Posidoniimonas corsicana: one gene and its partner. Each later gene encodes a partner of the first gene's protein in a complex. Links are inferred from orthologs where the notes say so. Each region holds a gene or a part of one and is shown on either strand. Other genes may lie near its edges. The genes, in order: KOR34_RS15095 and trxA.

What was found.
Region 2: the proteins of KOR34_RS15095 (region 1) and trxA are in contact, whole or in part, in a crystal structure (PDB 1F6M), measured with the Escherichia coli proteins. The link is inferred for Posidoniimonas corsicana from one-to-one orthologs.

What each region holds. Positions count from the first base shown.
Region 1 is NZ_SIHJ01000001.1:3,914,242-3,923,934, reverse strand. What follows is about bases 4,158-7,020. They hold KOR34_RS15095 (NAD(P)/FAD-dependent oxidoreductase), read left to right. Parts: upstream 4,158-4,997; coding sequence 4,998-6,044; downstream 6,045-7,020. Other genes in these bases: carA (glutamine-hydrolyzing carbamoyl-phosphate synthase small subunit), read left to right, coding at 6,110-7,020; acs (acetate--CoA ligase), read right to left, coding at 4,158-4,757. Outside these bases: KOR34_RS15115 (aspartate aminotransferase family protein), read left to right, coding at 1-922; argF (ornithine carbamoyltransferase), read left to right, coding at 997-1,914; aroE (shikimate dehydrogenase), read right to left, coding at 1,934-2,785; more of acs, read right to left, coding at 2,802-4,157; more of carA, read left to right, coding at 7,021-7,237; KOR34_RS15085 (hypothetical protein), read left to right, coding at 7,470-7,997; KOR34_RS15080 (formylglycine-generating enzyme family protein), read left to right, coding at 8,068-9,324; KOR34_RS15075 (TRAFAC clade GTPase domain-containing protein), read left to right, coding at 9,404-9,693.
Region 2 is NZ_SIHJ01000001.1:3,464,005-3,473,689, reverse strand. What follows is about bases 4,249-7,103. They hold trxA (thioredoxin), read left to right. Parts: upstream 4,249-5,441; coding sequence 5,442-5,765; downstream 5,766-7,103. Other genes in these bases: KOR34_RS13295 (hypothetical protein), read left to right, coding at 5,995-7,103; KOR34_RS13305 (thioredoxin family protein), read right to left, coding at 4,583-5,161; KOR34_RS13310 (TRAP transporter large permease), read left to right, coding at 4,249-4,572. Outside these bases: KOR34_RS13330 (circularly permuted type 2 ATP-grasp protein), read left to right, coding at 1-570; KOR34_RS13325 (transglutaminase family protein), read left to right, coding at 675-1,547; KOR34_RS13320 (TRAP transporter substrate-binding protein), read left to right, coding at 1,714-2,730; KOR34_RS13315 (TRAP transporter small permease), read left to right, coding at 2,749-3,273; more of KOR34_RS13310, read left to right, coding at 3,280-4,248; more of KOR34_RS13295, read left to right, coding at 7,104-7,500; KOR34_RS26715 (hypothetical protein), read right to left, coding at 7,531-8,427; KOR34_RS13280 (M20/M25/M40 family metallo-hydrolase), read right to left, coding at 8,657-9,685. UniProt on the Escherichia coli protein: Participates in various redox reactions through the reversible oxidation of its active center dithiol to a disulfide and catalyzes dithiol-disulfide exchange reactions.

The DNA of each region.
Region 1 (9,693 bases):
GAGCTTCGGCGGCAAGGCGTTCTTCTGTAACTCCGGCGCCGAGGCCAACGAGGCGGCCATCAAGCTGATCCGCCTGCACACGCCGGCCGAGCGGTACAAGATCATCACCTTCCAGGGCGGCTTCCACGGCCGCACCATCGGCGCCGTCACGGCGACCGCGCAGCCCAAGTACCACGAGGGCCTGGGCCCGCTGATGGCCGGCTTCACCTACGCCCCGTTCGGCGACCTCGACGCCGTCCGCGAACTGGTCGACGACGAGACCGCCGGCATCTTGATCGAGCCGATCCAGGGCGAGGGCGGCGTGCGGATCCCGCCCGAGGGCTTCCTGCAGGGCCTGCGGGAGATCGCCGACGAGAACGGCCTGGTGCTGGCGTTCGACGAGGTGCAGGCCGGCTGCGGCCGCACCGGCGAGTGGTTCGCCTACCAGCACGCGTCACTGGGGGACGGGGGCGTTACGCCGGACGTGATCACGTTGGCCAAGAGCCTGTGCGGCGGGGTCGCCGGCGGCGCCCTGCTGACCACGGCCGAGATCGCCCCCAGCCTGCGGCCCGGCATGCACGCGTCGACGTTCGGCGGCAACCCCATCGCTGCGGCGGCCGGCATCGCCACGATCGAGACCATCGAGGAAGAAAACCTGCTGGGCCGCGCCAGTCAGATCAGCGACGCCTTCGCCGCCCGCCTGCAGCCGCTGGTCGACAAGCTGCCGTACGTCGAGGAGCTGCGGGCGTGCGGCCTGATGATCGGCCTGGAGCTGTCGGTCGACGGGTCCCAGGTCGTGCAGCAGTGCATGGAACGCGGCCTGCTCATCAACTGCACCCAGGGCACGGTCATCCGGCTGCTGCCGGCCATGACCCTCACCGACGCCGAGGTCCAGGAAGGGTGCGACATCCTTGTCAACGTGATCGAGAATCTTGAGCTGTGACGCTTCGCCTGCCCCACCCCTCCCGGGTGGGCTGATTTGGCCGACAGCCGAGAACCAGTAGCCGAGAGCCCAACATGCGACACCTGGTTGCCCTGAGTGATCTGTCGAGCAGCGAGATCGAGGCGATCCTCGCCATCGCCGCGGACCTGAAGTCGAAGTTCGTCAGGGGGGTCCGCGAGCCGCTGTTCCCCGGCCGGATGATGGCGCTGCTGTTCGAGAAGCAGTCGCTGCGGACCCGCGTCAGCTTCGAGTCCTGCATGACCCACCTGGGCGGCGGCAGCATGATGCTGGGGGCCGACGCCGGGTTCGGCAAACGCGAGAGCATCGAAGACTTCACCCGCGTGCTCAGCGCCATGGTCGACGTGATCGTTGTGCGGGCGAAGAGCCACAGCACGGTGGAGGACGTCGCCGCGCACTCGACCTGCCCGGTGGTGAACGGCCTGACCGACCTCGACCACCCCTGCCAGGCGCTGGCCGACCTGCTGACCGTCCGCGAGCGGTTCGGCGGACTCAAGGGCAAGAAGATCACCTGGGTGGGCGACGGCAACAACGTGGCGCGGAGCCTGGCGGTGGGCTGCGCGAAGACCGGCGCCGAGTTCGCCATCGCGACCCCCACGGGCTACGAGCTCGCCAGGGAGTTCGTCGACCAGCTGCGGGCCGACTGCCCCGACGCCGCAATCACCGAGACGACCGACCCCCGCGAGGCCGTCGACGGGTGCGCCGCCATCTACACCGACGTGTGGGCCAGCATGGGGCAGGAGGCCGAGGAGGAGCAGCGCAAACGCGACTTCGCCGACTACCAGGTGAACGCGAAGCTGATGGGCGCGGCGCCGTCCGACGCGATCTTCCTGCACTGCCTGCCCGCCAAGCGGGGGCAGGAGGTCACCGACGAGGTGATGGACTCGCCGCAGAGCCTGGTGGTCGAGCAGGCCGCCAACCGGCTGCACGCGCAGAAGGGCGTGTTGGCTTGGCTGCTAGGCGAGCCGGCTTAGGGCCCGCGGCGGTGCGGCGTCAGCCAAAGATCGCCTCGAGCTCCCGCCGCATCACGCCGGGGTCGGCCTCGACGCCCGACCAGAGTTGGATCCCCACTACGCCCTGCTCGACGAGCATCCCCAGCCCGTCGATCACGCGGCAGCCCCGCTGCTCGGCGGTGTTGATCAGGTGCGTGCGCGGCGGGTTGATGATGACGTCGGCCACCACCATCGAGGGGGTCAGCGTATCGAAGTCGATCGCCAGCCGGGCGTCGACATCCGGGAACAGGCCGATCGACGTGGAGTTGACGACGATGTCCGTCTCCGGCGGCAGGCGGTAGTCGCCCTGCCACTCGGTTGCGACCGCGTCCGCCGCGGTGTTCTCGCGGATGGTCTTGGCGATCACTTCCGCCTTGGCGACCGTGCGGTTGACGATCGTCACCCGCGCCGCTCCCGCCAGCGCGAGCTCCACGCAGATTGCGCGGGCGGCGCCGCCCGCTCCGAACACCACCACCCGCTTGCCGGCCGGGCTCTCGATCCGGCCCAGCGAGCTGAGGAAGCCCTTGCCGTCGGTGTTCTCGCCGATCAGCCGGTCGCCGTCACGCACCACGCAGTTGACCGCCTGGATGACCGATGCGGACTCGGCCAGCCCGTCCAGGTGTTCGATCACCGCGACCTTGTGGGGGATCGTGCAGTTGAACCCGCGGAAGCCCATCGCCCGGGCGCCGCGGACCGCGTCCGCCAGGCCGGCGGCGCCGACCTCGATGGTCAGGTAACGCCAGTCGAGGCCGTGATGCCGGTAGGCGGCTTCGACCATCGCCTGGCTCGGGTTCTCGGCGATCGGCTGGCCGAAGCAGCCGGTCAGCTCCTGCTTGAAGTTGAGTTCCTGCATGGGGCGTGCGGGTTCTTTAGTCCTCGTCGTCACGCAGGCTGGCGATCACGCTGTAGTCCTCCAGCGTGGTGGTGTCGCCGACGGTCTCTTTGCCGGCGGCGATGTCCTTCAGCAGCCGGCGCATGATCTTGCCGCTGCGGGTCTTCGGTAGCGCGTTGGTGAAGCGGATGTCGTCCGGCTGGGCGAGGGCGCCGATCTCCTTGCGGACGTGCTGCTTGAGCGCTTCGCGGAGCTCGTCGCTCGGCAGGGCCTTCTTAAGCGTGACAAACACGGCCACGGCCTCGCCCTTGAGTTCGTGCGGCCGCCCGACCGCCGCCGCCTCGGCCACCTCGGGGTGCGAGACCAGCGCGCTCTCGATCTCGATGGTCGACAGCCGGTGACCCGAGACGTTCAGCACGTCGTCGATACGGCCCATGATCCAGTAGTAGCCATCGGCGTCGCGGCGGGCGTTGTCGCCGGCCAGGTACAGTCCGGGCGTCTTGGACCAGTAGACCTCCTTGTAGCGTTCGTCGTCGCCCCAGATGCCCCGGAGCATGCCGGGCCAGGGGTGCGAGATGGTGAGCCACCCGCCCTGGTCGACCCCGACCTCGGCGCCGTTCTCGTCGACGATCTTGGGCAGCACGCCTGGCAGCGGCACGCAGCAGCTGCCCGGCTTCGTGGCGATGGCGCCCGGCAGGGGCGACATCATGATGCCGCCCGTTTCGGTCTGCCACCACGTGTCGACGATCGGGCACTCCTCATTGCCGATTGTCTCGTGGTACCACATCCACGCCTGCGGGTTGATGCCCTCGCCGACGGTGCCCAGCAGCCGCAGCGAGCTGAGGTCGTGCTTCTCGACGTGCTCGTTGCCCCACTTGATGATGGCCCGGATGGCGGTCGGGGCGGTGTAGAACAGCGTCACCTTGTGGCGCTCGACCATGTCCCAGAAGCGGTCCTCGGCCGGGTGGTTGGGCGCGCCCTCGTACATCAGGCAGGTCGCGCCCGCGGAGAACGGCCCGTAGACCACGTAGCTGTGCCCGGTGATCCAGCCGCAGTCGGCCGTGCACCAGTAGACGTCCCCCTCGCGGTGGTCGAACACCCACTCGAACGTCTTCTTGGCGAACAGGTTGTAGCCGGCGGTGGTGTGCTTGATGCCCTTCGGCTTGCCGGTCGAGCCGCTGGTGTAGAGGATGAACAGCGGCGCCTCGCTGTCCATCGGCTCGGCCGGGCACTCGGGCGAGGCCGCCTTGACCAGCTCGTGCCACCAGTGGTCGCGGCCGTGGGTCCACTCGACCGCCTCGTTGACGCGGTCCAGCACGATGCAGTGCTCGACCGTGGGGCTCTTCTCCAGGGCCTTGTCGACGGTGTGCTTCAGGGGCAACGCCTTGCCGCGTCGCCAGGCGGCGTCGGCCGTGATCACGGCCTTGGCGCCGGCGTCGTTGTTGCGTTCGGCGATCGCCTCGGAGCTGAACCCGGCGAAGATCACCGAGTGCACGGCGCCGATGCGGGCGCACGCCAGCATGGCGATCGCCAGCTCCGGGGTCATCGGCATGTAGATCGAGACCCGGTCCCCCTTCTCGATCCCGAGCGACTTCATCGCGTTGGCGAACCGGCAGACCTGCTCCAGCAGCTCGGCGTAGGTCAGCGTCCGCTGGTCGCCCGGCTCGCCCTCCCAGATGATCGCGGCGCGGTCGCCGCGGCCCTCCGCGACGTGCTTGTCGACACAGTTGTAGCAGGCGTTGGTCTTGCCGCCGACAAACCACTCGGCGAACGGCTCGTTCCACTCCAGCGCGGTGTGGAACGGCTCGAACCAGTGCAGCTCCTCCTTGGCCAGGTCGGCCCAGAACTTGGTCGGGTCGGCGGCCGCCCGCTCCCACAGCTGATCGTACGCCTCGCGGGAGGGGATCCGCGACTGCTTGCTGAACTCTGCCGGCGGCGGGAAGAGCCGCGACTCATGCATCACATTGTCGATCTGACCGTGGGGGTCTGCCATCGAGGGCTCCGCGTAGAAAAAGAGAGCGTGACTAGAGATTGGCGATTGTGGCGGAGCAAAATGCGCGTGTCAAACGAGCGTGAACGGCGGTTGCGCACGTTTTTCACGCTCCGGCAACGCGCCGCGTGGATTCCCTTGGGAGCCCGCTGCGGCGAGTTTACGGTCCCGCCGGGCGGCGCTATAATCACGAAAATCGATTGCCCCCGCCGACCCCCTCCCCCCACACGGAAGCCCCCACCTGTGCCTGAACACGTCGTTATTGTTGGAAGCGGACCCGCCGGCTGGACCGCGGCCATCTACGCCGCCCGCGCCAACCTGAGCCCGGTGGTCTTCGAGGGGGCCGTGACCGAGGAGAACCGCCTGAGCGGCACCATGCCGCTGGGCCAGCTGGCCCTGACCACCGAGGTGGAGAACTTCCCGGGCTTCCCTGCGGGTGACCTCAGCGCGTACTTCAAGACGTCGCTGTCCGAGGAGCACCACTACCTGGCCGACATGCACAAGAAGGAGGGCGTGTCGGGCCCCGAGCTGATGCACCTGATGCGTCAGCAGGCGACCAACTTCGGCACGAAGGTCATCACGGACGACATCGTCGACGTCGACTTCAGCGGGCGCCCGTTCAAGCTCACCAGCAGCCAGGGCGAAACCGTCGAGGCCCACAGCGTGATCATCGCCACCGGCGCCCGGGCCAACTACCTCGGCCTGGACTCAGAAGAGATGTACAAGAACCGCGGCGTCAGCGCCTGTGCGGTCTGCGACGGGGCGCTGCCGCGTTTCCGCAACAAGCCGCTGGTGGTGGTGGGCGGCGGCGACTCGGCGGTCGAGGAGGCCGACTACCTGTCCAAGTACGCCAGCACCGTGCACCTGGTCCACCGCCGCGACACGCTCCGCGCCTCGAAGATCATGGCCGAGCGGGCGGAGAAAAACCCCAAGATCCAGATCGAGTGGAACAGCGAGGTCGGCGAGGTGCTGGGCACCGACGGCGACGGCGTGACCGGCGTGACCCTCAAGAGCACGGTCGACGACTCGACCCGCCAGCTGGACGCCGGCGGCATGTTTGTCGCGATCGGCCACACGCCCAACACGCGGTTTCTCGAGGGCAAGGTCGAGATGAACGACAAGAAGTACCTCAGGTGGACCGTGCCGTTCCGCACCAACACGAGCGTCGAGGGCGTGTTCGCCGCCGGCGACGTCGCGGACGACTACTACCGCCAGGCGATCACCGCGGCGGGCACCGGCTGCATGGCGGCGCTCGACGCCGAACGCTGGCTGGCCGCCCAGGGTCTGTAAGCAAGTAACCAGCAGCGTCCCCTGCCCCGCCCGAGCGGGGCCTCGCAACCCAACGGTCTTAACGTATGTCTCAGCCTGCAAAGCTCGCTCTGGAAGACGGCACGGTGTTCACGGGCGTGTCGATCGGCGCCGAGGGCGAGGTCGACGGCGAGGTCTGCTTCAACACCTCGATGACCGGGTACCAGGAGATCCTCACCGACCCCAGCTACTGCGGGCAGATCGTCACGATGACGTACCCGCAGATCGGCAACTACGGGGTCAACGAGGAAGATGTCGAGAGCTCCAAGCCGCACCTTCGCGGCTTCGTGGTCCGCGAGCACAGCCGCATCCAGAGCAACTTCCGCTGCGAGGAGAGCCTGAGCGAGTACCTGCGTTCGCACAACATCGTGGCGATCGAGTCGATCGACACCCGCGCGCTGGTGCGGCTGATCCGCTCGCAGGGCGCCATGCGGGGCGTGCTGTCGACCACCGACCTGGACGACGCCAGCCTGGTCGCCAAGGCCAAGGCCTCGCCCGGCCTGGTGGGCCGTGACCTGGTGCAGGAGGTCGCGCCCGAGCAGGCCGCCGCCTGGAGCCAGCCGCTGAGCACGTGGACCCGCCTGGACGGTCTGCAGCACGGTCCGCAGGATGATTCGGCGCCGCACATCGCCGCGCTCGACTTCGGCATGAAGTGGAACATCCCTCGGCACCTGGTGAACATGGGCTGCCGGGTCACCATCCTGCCGGGCTCCGCCACCGCCGACGACGTGCTGGCCATCAACCCGGACGGCGTGTTCCTGTCCAACGGCCCCGGCGACCCCGAGCCGGTCGCTTACGCCGTGAAGACCATCCAAGGCCTGCTCGGCAAGAAGCCGATCTTCGGCATCTGCCTGGGCCACCAGCTGCTGTCGCTGGCGTGCGGCGCCAAGACGTTCAAGATGAAGTTCGGACACCGCGGCGCCAACCAGCCGGTGCAGGACCTTGGTACCGGCAAGGTGGAGATCACCTCGCAGAACCACGGCTTCGCGGTCGACGCCGACTCGCTGCCCTCCGACCTGGAGGTCACGCACGTGAGCCTCAACGACCGCACCATCGAGGGCGTGCAGCACCGCTCGGCCCCGGCGTTCAGCGTGCAGTTCCACCCGGAGGCCTCGGCCGGGCCGCACGACAGTCACTACCTGTTCGACCGCTTCTGGCAGATGGTCCAGAACTAGCCGCCGCCTCAGGCGACGCGGCTTGGCCCCCCAGTCGGGCCTGACTTGCGGGCCGCTGCGCCCGCCCGCGGGCTTTTCGTTTGCCTGCCCCCGGAACGTGACCTACGTTTCAGATGGCAGAGCGTACAGACTCACAACGGGCAGAGTCTGTCGCTAGGGCAGCCACCTTTTCTAGGCGTGCGCACCAGCGCGCCGGGCATTCTTCTCCAACCCAACAATGGGCGCCTACCCGATGGCAACCGCTGCGCTAGAACCAACCTTTGCGTGCCTGACCGAGTGGTCCGATCAACGGCAGCGGTACGAGGCCGACCTGCAGGAATCGTTCGACGCGCTCGACGCGTTCCAACGACAGCTCGACGCCTGGCAGCGGCGGCTGGCGGACGAGCAGGAGCAGCTGGATGAGCAGCGGGCCCGCCTGAAGGAGCTGGCGGACGCCAACGGCCAGGCCGACCAGTCCGCCGATCAGCTCAAGAGCGAGAACGCCAGGCTCAGCGAAGAGGCCGAGCAGGCCCGCCAGGGGCAGCAGGACCTGCAGCGGCAGCTCGAGGAGGCCCGCGCCGAGCTGGCCCGCGAGAAGCAGCACTGGAGCGGCGAGCTGGAGCGGGTCGCGAAGCTGCTGGAGCAGCAGTCCGCGGCCCCGGCCGACGCGCCGGCCGCCGCCGGGCCCGGCCCGGCCGTGTCTGGCGACCCCGTGCTGGGGTCGGTAGTCGCCCAGTTCAGCAAGCTGCGGCAGCAACGCGCCGAGCGCGGCCACCGCTAGCCGGCCGCCGCGCCCCGACACACCTAGGCACCTCACCTTGAAGACCAATTCCCTGAACCGAGGCGAACCCGTGACAGCAGCCATCCTTACCCCGCTGAGGGCGTGCCTCCGCTGGAGCGAGTGGCTCGACAGCGAGCTGACCATCGGCGCCGCCGGAGTCGCGCTGCTGCTGATCGGCCTGGCGTTCGGGCAGCCGGTGTTGGCCGGCGCCGGCGCCGTCGGCGCGTGCATGGTCGCCCGCAACCTGATAAAGCGGAGCGGCCGCTTTGGTCCGGTTGCCGGCGGTGACGACTGGGCCGGCCCGCGGCAGGGCGCCGGCGGTCCGCAGCAGCAGGACACGCCGCCCCGGGCGCCGCGGCCGCGGAAGCCGAGCACCAGCGAGGGCGACCTCATCGACGAGATGCTGGCCGACCGGCGGTACGCGCTGCTCTTGCGCCCCGAGACCGCCAGCCAGATCGACCGCGAGCAGTACGTGCGGGCGATCCGCGCCCTGGACGAGGCGATGGCGCTCACTCCGGCCGGCTCGGTGCTGGTGGGGGTGGCCGCCGAGCGTGAAACGCTCGGCCACGAGGCGACCGCCAACCTGCTCGAGGCGGGCTCCGAGGCCGTGGCCCGCGTGGAGCCCTGCTACCTGGACCGCTACACGGTCACCAACGCCGACTTCCAATGCTTCGTCGACGCCGGCGGCTACGAGGCCCTCGAGTTCTGGCCGGAGGAGGCGCTGCCGGCGCTGTTCGACTTTGTGGACCAGACCGGCGTCACCTCGCCCCGGTTTTGGCGAGACGGCCACCACACGCCGGGGGAAGAGGACCTGCCGGTGGTGGGCGTCAGCTGGTACGAGGCGGTCGCCTACGCCCGCTGGGTGGGCAAGCGGCTGCCGAACGACGCCGAGTGGACCAAGAGCTGCGCCTGGCCGGTCGAGTCGGCCCCGGGCCGCGTGGCCCAGCGGCGCTACCCGTGGGGCGAATCGTTCGACACCCGCAAGGCCAACCTGTGGTCGGCCGGGCACGGCAAGCCGGTCGCCGTCGACGTCTACCCGGACGGCGCCACCGTGGGCGGCCTCGAGCAGATGGTGGGCAACGTGTGGGAGTGGACCAGCTCCACCCTCGACGAGACCACTCCCCAGTCGGTCAAGTTCCCGTCCGCGCTGCGGACCATCCGGGGCGGCGCTTACAACACGTACTTCGAGAACCAGGCCACCTGCCACTTCCAGAGCGCCGAGCACCCGCTCTCGCGGCGGCCGAACATCGGCATCCGGCTGGCGATCAGCATGGACGTGCTGGCGTCGGCGTCGCAGGGCGCCGGCGAGCAGGCTGTTCAGCCGTAGCGCGCCCGCCCGCCAACACCCCTCCGCCCCCGCCGCCAGGCGGGACGGCCACCGCTCCAACCACAAGCATCAACCGACCATGTCGCAACTCATCAACGTGCCGCTGGAGTCGTTTCTGCTGGCCCAGCGGGCCGCGCCGCTCGACTGCCTGATCTGCGGGACCGAGAACAGCTCCGCCACCGAGCGGTGCAGCCGCTGCTCGGCGCCGCTGGCGATCTCGCGGGCCGCCGCCGGCTCGCGCCGCGCGCCACAGCTGATCGCGGTGGTCGGCGCGCCGGGCGTCGGCAAGACGGTCTACCTGGGGATGATGATGGACATGCTGGTGCGCCGGGTCGGCGGCATCAGCGCGTGCGTTTGCGGGCCGTACTC
Region 2 (9,685 bases), 450 kb from region 1 along the record:
CTGATCGCCGACCTGGCCGCCATCGGCGGCCTCGTGGTCGAGAGCATGACCCGCACCCAGTTCTACCGGTTCCTGGACATCGGCCGTCGGCTGGAACGCGCCGCGCAGCTCGTGGAGCTGCTGTCGGCCTGCCTGATCGAGACCCAGCCCTCCGTGCGGCCGCTGCTCGAGGCGCTGCTCGAGACCTCCGACAGCATCATGACCTACCGCTCCCGGTACCGGTCAAACATGCGCTTCGTCGCGGCGCTCGATCTGCTGCTGACCGACCAGAGCAACCCGCGCAGCCTGGCGTTCCAGCTCGACACGCTGGAGCGGCACATCGGCAAGCTGCCCCGCAGCGACGACGAGCCCCAGGGCGCGTCGCTCGAGCAGCGGCTGGTGATGTCGATGACGCACGCCGTGCGGATGGCGGACGTCGAGGCGCTGGCCGAGGCCCACGAGATGGGCAACCAGAAGCCGCTGGCCGAGCTGCTCGAGATGTTCGCCCGCGACCTGCCGGCGTTGTCCAACGCGATCGCGCTGAAGTACCTTGTGCACGCGGGGGCGCCGCGGCAGCTTTCGCCCCTCTAGCGGGATTGAGTAACGCTGACACACCCCACGTGGGCCGGCCCGAACCCCGCCGGCCAGACACTGCGCAATCTTATTTAAGCATTGCTTAGCGGAACCGCCGGCCCATGCGTTACCGGATCACCCACACCACCAAGTACTCGTACACCGACCCGGTGGCGGTCTGCCACAACCTGGTGCACCTCTCGCCGCGCGACCTGCCGCGGCAGACCCGCTCCGGCTACCGGCTGATCATCCTGCCCGACCCGTCGGACGTGCTCCACCAGACCGACGCGTTCGGCAACCCCGTGGAGTACTTCTCGATCCTCGAGGCGCACCGCGGGCTGTCGCTATCAGCGACCAGCGAGGTCGAGGTGCGCGAGGCGCCCGCCCCCGGCGCCGGCGCGCCCTGGGAGCAGGTCCGCGACGCGCTGCCGCAGGCGGCGCCCGACGCGGTGATCCGCCCGTACCTGTACGCGTTCCCCTCGGCCAAGGCGCCCGTCGCTGCGGCGTTGGCCGAGTACGCGAGGGCGGCGTTCACGCCGGCGCGGCCGATTGTGGACGCGCTCCGCGAGTTCACCACCCGCGTCAACCAGGACTTCAAGTACGACCCCCGCGCCACCACCGTCAGCACCCCGGTCATGGAGGCCTTCGAGCAGCGGGCCGGGGTGTGCCAGGACTTCGCCCACGTGGCGATCGCGTGCCTGCGTTCTATCGGGCTGGCGGCGCGTTACGTTAGCGGCTACCTGCGGACGCTCCCCCCGCCGGGAAAGCCGCGGCTGGTGGGCGCAGACGCGTCGCACGCGTGGGTGTCGCTCTATTGCGGCGAGGACGGCTGGGTCGACGCGGACCCGACCAACGCCGTGCTGCCGGGGACCGACCACATCACCATCGCCCACGGTCGCGACTACGCCGACGTCTGCCCGATCCAGGGCGTGTATGTCGGCGGCGGCGGGCACACGATGGACGTGTCGGTCGACGTGGCGCCGATAAAGAACTAACGCACGCGTTCGCTGCTGGTTGCGTCAGATGACGCGGCGACTGCAACCAGCGTACGGGCGCCGCCGCCCGGCCGCCGCATCTTGGTCCGCGCTGTATCATTGCGGGCGGGTTTCTCGTAGAGTAGGGGTCTCGTTACCCCGGTGCTCATCTACCGCCGCGATCGCAATGCTTGGCAAATCCAACTCATTCCTCGTTGTGGGCCTCTGCGCCGGCGTGCTCGCGGCGACCCTCGGCTTCGCCATGATGCGGGGCGCGTCGGGCGCGGTCGCGGGCGAAGCCCCCGCGCGGGTGCTGAAGCTCGCCCACAGCCTCGACGAGAAGCACCCCGTGCACCTGGCGATGCTGTACATGGCCGGCGTGCTGGACCAGAAGTCGCAAGGCCAGCTGCGGCTGCAGATCTACGCCAACGGATCGCTCTGCGGCGAGGCCGAGTCGATCGAGCAGATGCAGCAGGGCGTGCTCGACCTGGCCAAGACGTCCACCGCGCCGCTGGAGAGCTTCGTCCCCGAGATGGCCGTGCTGGGCGTGCCGTACGTGTTCACCAGCGACGACCAGTACTGGCGGGTGCTGGATGGGGAGGTCGGCCAGGAGCTGCTCGACGCCGGCCAGGGCGTGGGGCTCAAGGGGCTCTGCTTCTACGACGCCGGCGCCCGCAGCTTTTACACCGTGAAGCGGCCCATCCTCAAGCCCGAGGACCTGGAGGGGCTGAAGATCCGCGTTCAGCAGAGCAAGACCGCCATCGCGATGGTCGACGCGTTGGGCGGTTCGCCAACGCCCATCGAGTGGGGCGAGCTGTACTCGGCGCTGCAGACCAGCACCGTGGACGGCGCCGAGAACAACCTGCCGAGCTACTTCTCGAACCGGCACTTCGAGGTCTGCCGCCACTTCAGCCTCAGCCGCCACACCCGCGTCCCCGATGTGCTGCTGTGCAGCGGCGACACCTGGAACTCGCTGTCCGCCGAGGAGCAGGGCTGGCTGCAGCAGGCGGCCGACGAGTCGGCCCGCATGCAGCGCAAGCTCTGGGACCTTGAGACCGAGCGCGTGCTCGGCGTGCTGGCGGCCGAGGGCGTGAGCGTGCACGAGCCGGACCTGGCGCCCTTCGCCGAGAAGGTGAAGGGGCTGCACCAGAGCTACGACGGCGCCCCGATCGGCGACCTCCTGCGACGGATTGCGGAGGAGTAGGCCCACGTGCAAAGAGCTATGAAACTTGGCGTCTGGCTCCTCGAGGCGTCGGTCGCGGCGATCATGGCCGTGCTGGTGCTGGTGGTGTTCTGGGGCGTGTTCACGCGGTTCCTGCTGGGCTCCGCCAGCCAGTGGACCCAGGAGGCCGCCGAGTACCTGATCATCTGGCTCACGTTCCTGGGCGCAGCGGCCGGGTTCCGCCGCTGGGAGCACCTGGGCCTGGACTGGATGGCCGAGAAGCTGACCCCGGACGCCCGCCGCGTGCTGGAGGTGATCTCCGCGTTGATCTGCGCGCTGTTCGCCGGCGCGGCGCTCCTGTGGGGCGGCTACGTGCTGGTCTCCAAGACGCTGGCGACCGGGCAGGTTACGACGATCGATTTCATGGGGCTGCCGACGCTCGCCAAGGGCTGGGTCTACCTGGCGGCGCCGCTGGGCGGGGTGCTGATCTGCCTGTTCTCGCTGATGCGGGCCTACCGGATCGCGGTCGGCGCCGAGCAGGTCGGCCACGATCACGGCGACAACGCACCGCAGCAGGAAGCCTAGCCGACTATGGACGTGCAGATTGTCCTGATCATCGTCGCGTTCTTCACGATGCTGCTGATGAACGTGCCCGTGGCGATCGCCATCGGCGGCGCCGCGTTCATCGCGATCCTCTCGCTCGGCGACACGCCGGCCAGCTACGTGGTCGCGCTGCGGATGAGCTCCGGCATCGCCAAGTTCAGCCTGTTGGCGATCCCGTTCTTCGTGCTGGCGGGCCAGCTCATGGGCGAGGGCGGCATGGCCCGCCGGTTGATCGAGTTCGCCACCACGCTGGTCGGCCACCTCAAGGGCGGGCTGGCGTACGTCTGCACGCTGACCTGCATGCTGTTCGGCGCGATCTCCGGGTCGGCCACCGCGGCGGTCAGCAGCATCGGCGGGATGATGATCCCCGAGATGCAGCGCAACGGCTACGACCGCGACAAGAGCGTCGCGCTGACGACCACCGCCGCCACCACCGGGCTGATGATCCCGCCGAGCAACGTGATGATCGTGTTCGCCGTGGTGGCGGGCGACGTGTCGGTCGGGGCGTTGTTCCTGGCCGGCGTGCTGCCGGGGATCCTGACCGGGCTGCTGCTGATGGCGGCCTGCCTGGTGACCGGCTTCAGCGGGGACGAGCAGGCCAGCCAGCGGTCGTCGCTCCGCGAGGTGTCGCGGGCCGCGCTGGCCGCGGCGCCGAGCCTGCTGCTGATCGTGATCGTGCTGGGCGGCATCCTGGGCGGCGTGTTCTCAGCCACCGAGGCGGCCGCCATCGCCGTGCTGTACGCGTTCCTGCTGACGTTTGTCGTGTACCGCGAGGCGCCGCTGTCCGCGCTGCCGCAGATGCTGCTCCGGGCGGGCGTGACGACTTCGGTCATCTTCCTGCTGATCGGCGCCAGCCAGGCGATGAGCTGGGTGCTGGTCTACCAGAACATCCCGCAGACGATCAGCCTGACCCTGTTGTCGCTGTCCAGCAACCCGGTGGTGATCCTGCTGATCATCAACGCGGTGCTGCTGGTGGTCGGCGCGTTCATGGACATGACCCCGGCCGTGCTGATCTTCACGCCGATCTTCCTTCCAGTCGCGATGGAACTCGGCATGGACCCGGTTCAGTTCGGCATCATGATCATCGTGAACCTGTGCATCGGGCTCTGCACGCCGCCGGTGGGCACCTGCCTGTTTATCGGCTGCGGCGTGGGTAAGACCACCATCGCGCGGGTGGCGTGGCCGATGATCCCGTTCCTGATCGCGATGGTGGTCGCGCTGCTGATCATCACCTACGTGCCGGCCATCTCGCTGTGGCTCCCCAAGGCGCTGGGCCAGTAGGCGGCCCGCGCTAGCCGAAGTACTCCGGCTCGCCGCCCGGCTTCCACTTGATGTTGCAGCCGATGCTCGGCTTTTGGTCCTCGCCGGGGGTCTTGCCGGCCAGCACCTCGTCGGCCGCCGCCCGCAGGTCCTCCCCCGTCACGGGCACGCCGTTGCCGGGGCGGCTGGCGTCGAACTGGCCGCGGTAGACCAGCTTCTGGTCCGCGTCGAACAGGAAGAAGTCGGGCGTGCAGGCCGCCTTGTACGCGATCGCGACGTCCTGCGTCTCGTCGTACAGGTACGGGAACGTGTAGCCGCGCGACTTGGCCTCGGCGACCATCTTCTCCGGCGAGTCGTCCGGGTAGTTGGCCACGTCGTTCGCGCTGATGCCCACCACGGCCAGGCCGCGGGCCTGGTAGTCGTCGGCGAACCTCTTCAGCTCGTCGGCGATGTGGATCACGAACGGGCAGTGGTTGCACATGAAGACCACCAGCAGGCCCTTGGCGTCGGCGAAATCGCCCAGCGAAACGTCCTTGCCGTCGACGTTCGGAAGGGTGAAATCGGGCGCCTGGGTGCCCAGGGGCAGCATGGTGCTGGGGGTCTTTACCATTGGGGTCTCCTGCGGAGGGCGGTAGCGAGGGCGAACCCGGCAGGGCCGGGCGGGTCCTGCAGTATTACGGGTCGCCCGCGGGCCGCCAACCGGCGGGCGGCCGACCCGGAGCGTTGACACGGCCCCCGCAGATCCTACAATCGGTTGCACGCAAACAACTTACGTCGCACGCGGCCGAGCGATCGAACCCGCGCTGTAGCGTTGCCGTAGTCAGTAACTAGATCCATCGGCCGGCGCGGTCTTTCGAGCGCCGGCCGAACCCTAGCGCAGGAGAGATACCGTGGGCGTCCAAGAAGTCAACGACGATAACTTTGAAGCGGAAGTGCTGCAGGCTGGCGAGCCCGTGCTGGTCGACTTCTGGGCCCCCTGGTGCGGCCCCTGCCGCCAGATCGCCCCGCTGGTCGAAGAGCTGGCCGGCGAGAACACCGGCGCCGCCAAGATCGTGAAGCTCAACGTCGACGACGCCCCCGGCGCCGCGCAGAGCTACGGCGTGAGCAGCATCCCCACGCTGATGGTGTTCAAGGGCGGCGAGGTGGTCGACCGCTTTGTCGGCGTGCAGCCGAAGAACCGCCTGCAGGACGCGCTGGACGCCGCCAAGGCGTAACGCGTCACGCCGCCCAGACCCGCTTGCGGGCACGGGCGGCCTGCAACCCAAACCCAATCGAAAGCCCCGTCGCATGCTAGCGGCGGGGCTTTCTTCGTTGGCGGCGGCCGGAATCGCCTCAAGTCGATCGCACGCCGGGCCGAAACGGAAGATAGGCAAATCTTATCGTTTGTGACGGTCGCACGGGCGGGACGCCCCCGCTGCGGCCCGAGGAAGGAACCCGCGACCGATGCCCGACCACACGCCCCAGCCCGCCGGCTCCCCGACCGAGTCACGCCTCGACCCGCCGCACCCGGTGCACGGCCCCTCGACCAAGGCGGCCGCGACCGCCGCCGTCGGCGACGCGGGCGGCCACGCCCGCGGCGCGCTGGAGCTGGAGTCGTCGCAGCCGATCGAGAAGCACGCCGCCGAGCTGGCCGAGCGGCTGCAGCGGCAGCAGGAGGCCCTGCAGCGCCGCGCCGCCGAGCTCGACGCCCGCGAGGCCGACCTGGCCGACAAGGTCGAGTCGGCGAAGCTGTGGTTTGAAGAACAGAACCAGTTGCTCGAGCAGGGCGGGCTGCCGCCGCAGGACGCGTCCGCCCCGCCCGCGGTCGACGAGCAGGCCGCCGAGGCGCTCGACGAGATGCGCCGGGCGCTCTCCCGGCGCGAGCACGAGCTCGACCAGCGGCAGGCGGACCTCTACCGCGAGATCGAGGAGCTGACCGCGCAGAAGGGCAAGCACGGCGACCGGGTCGCGGACCTGGACCGCCGGCAGCAGAAGCTCGAGCGGCTGGAAGAGGAGATTAAGCAGCGCGAGGCCACGCTCTCCGTCGAGCAGAGCGGCAAGGGGAAGGCCGAGGCCGACCTCCAGCGGCGGCGCGCCGAGGTCGAGGCCCAGACGCAGGACCTGCAGAATCAGATCGCGGAGTTCGCCCAGCGCGAGGCCCAGCTCGCCGCCCGTCAGGCGGAAATCCAGCTGGCCATCAAGCGGTACGAGGCGCTCGGCGTCACCGAGCGACGCATCGCCGAGGCCGAGAGCCAGAGCAACCAGTCCAACGCCCGCGCGCTGCACCTCGACGAGGCCGAGGCGATGCTGTCGGAGGAGAAACGCGTGCTGCAGCGGGCCCAGTCGCAGCTCAAGGCGGACCGCCAGGCGCTGCAGCAGACGCAGCTCATGGAACGGCGCAAGATCGAGGAGGAGCGGGCGGCGTTCAAGCAGGAGATGGCCCACGAGAAGGCGCTGCTGGCCCGCCGCAGCGAGCGCGTCGACGAGCGGGAGTCGGCGCTCGAGCGGCTGCAGGTCGAGCTTCAGGAGACGCAGCGCGAGGTGCTGGAGATGCGGCTGGCGACCGAGGAGACCTGGGCCCAGCTCACCGGCGCCCTGGCGCCTGCCACGCTGACCCGGTCGATCGCGCAGGTCCGGGCGCGGCTCAGCGACCACTACGAGCAGACGCTCCGCGAACTCGAGGAGAGGCGGGTGGAGCTGGAGTCGGTCTCGACTCAGCTGGGCGAGGAGCAGCACCGCCTGGAGGAGCACGGCCGGCAGCTGCTGGAGTGGTCACGCCGCCGGGACGAGGAGATCGAGAAGCAGGCGGCCCGGCTGGTCGCCAGGGAGCGCGAGCTCGACCGCCAGCAGGCGCACTACGAGACGCTCGAAACAAAGTGGGACCGCGAGCGGGCGGAGCTGCGGGCGAGGATCCGTGACCTGCTGGGCTCGATGCGGCACGGGTCGGGCCCCGCCGCGAAGGCCGCGTAGCGCGGCGCTGAGTCCGTTGTCGACCGGCCGCTACTCAGCGGCGTCGTCGGTCGACTCGTCGGCTTTTTCTTCGGCGGAGTCGGCCGGCTTCTCGTCGGAAGTTCCAAACTCGCTCTCGACCTGCACGGTGGACTCGCTGGCCGAGTAGCTGCTGGCCAGCGACGACTCGCTCGCCGAGCTGCGACGCTCGTTGGCCAGCCGGGTCGACTCCTTGGCGTAGGCCATCGCGGCGTTGATCTGCTGGCTGGTGAAGTAGCGGTTGCGGACCGAGCTGCGGGCCGTGCCGGTCAGCTTCTGGGCCAGCTCGGTCCAGGAGAGGTCGTTGTTCAGGTTCCAGACCGCCGCCTGAGCGGCGCCGTGGTCCAGCTTGCCCGTGCCGAACGCGGTCAGCAGCTCGACCACTTCCGGGCGGTCCACGACCTGGTCGACCGGGCGGATCTCGTAGGGCTTGCTCGAGGACGGGTCACGCTTGCCGTGCTCCAGGCACAGCACCGCCACGTCCAGCTTCGCGACCTTCTCGGCCGGGATGCTGAAGGCGCCGCCGCCGCCGCCCAGGCCGCCGCCACCGCCGCCCAGGCCGCCGCCGACCGACTGGGCGCCGCCGCCACCACCGCCGCCGAAACCACCGCCGCCCAGGCCACCGCCGCCGCCGCCAAACTGGGCGGCCACTGGCACTCCGGCGAACGCCTCGGGCAGCTTCAACGCGACCGGGTTCTTGGTCTTGTTGGCGATGATGATCTTGGCTTCGCGGTCGCTCTTCGCGACGAACTTGACGTCCACGTCGCCGCTCTCGATGGCGTCGAACAGGTCGATCTCGGCCGGTGGGTTCACCGTTGCGGGCGCTTTGGCCGAATCGGCCGCGTGCGCGGCGCCGGTTATCAGCAGGCCAGCGATCGTGAGGACGCCAAGTAGCAAGCGGGAAACCATTTCAGGACTCCGGAGTAACGCAGACGCTGCCGAGAGCAGCGGGAGGGGACAGCAGGTACGCTCAGCGGACCGAGGGGGATCTTCCCCTCGCCTGCGTCCAGCATAATCAGCGGGCCTGGTAAAACCAAGCAATCTGGGCGAATTTCGCCCGCCGGCTGACGGCCTAAGGGCCTCCGGGGCCCGGGGTTGCGGCCAGGCGCCCGCCGCGGGAGGGGCGCCGCCGGGGGGCTCAGCCTGCGGGCTGGATCCCCGCGATCACCACCCGCTCCACCCGGCCCTGCCGCTCGATCTGCAGGGCGATCTCCGCGGCGTCTTCGGCCAGCCGCTGCATGAGGAGGGTCTCGAACTGGCGGGAGTCGGCGAAGGTCTCTCCGTCGATCATCCGCACGCGGTCGTGCAGCTCCAGCCCGGCCGCGGCGGCGGGCGAGTCGGCCGCCACCCGGGTCAGGAATACCGTGCCGGGCTCGGCGTCGTCGGCCCGCCAGGAGATGCCGACCCGCGGCCGGGGCGCGTCGGCCGGCAGCGGCGGCAGGGGCCGCTCGCGGCGGGCCTGCAGCGACTTGCCCTCGTTCATGCCCTGCCAGCGGAACGCGGGCAGCGCGTCGGCGTCGGCCGCGGTGGTGGCCAGGTCGAACAGGTAACGCGAGACCAGCCGCACGCCCTCGGTGTTGATCTCACCGACGTCGTCGCTGGGGCGGTGGTAGTCGTCGTGCAGACCGGTGTGCAGCATCAGCGTGGGCACGCGCCGCTTGAGGAAGTTCCAGTGGTCGCTGTTGTCCTCCAGCTCCCAGGTGAAGTCGAGCCACAGCCCCTGGTCGGCGGCCACGCTGGCCAGCCTCCGCAGGCCGACGCCCGTGCGGGTACAACTAACCTCCAGGCGGTCTTCGCGCATGCGGCCTACCATGTCGATGTTGATCGACAGCGGCACCTGCTCGATCGGCACGGTCGGCCGGTTGCACCAGTGCTGGCTGCCCAGCAGCCCCAGCTCCTCGGCGTCCCAGAACGCGATGATCAGCGACCGCCGGGGTCGGATGTCGTGCAGCGCGACCGCTTGGGCGAATTCGAGCACGGCCGCCACGCCGCTGGCGTTGTCGTCGGCGCCGTTGTGGATGTAGCCGATCGGGCCGAAGCTGGTGCGGCGGTCGCCGTAGCCGACGTGGTCGTAGTGGGCGCCGATCAGCACGTGCTCGTTCTTGAGCTGCTCGTCGCTGCCGGGCCAGATAGCCAGCACATTCCGCCGGCCGCCCGGGAACGGCTG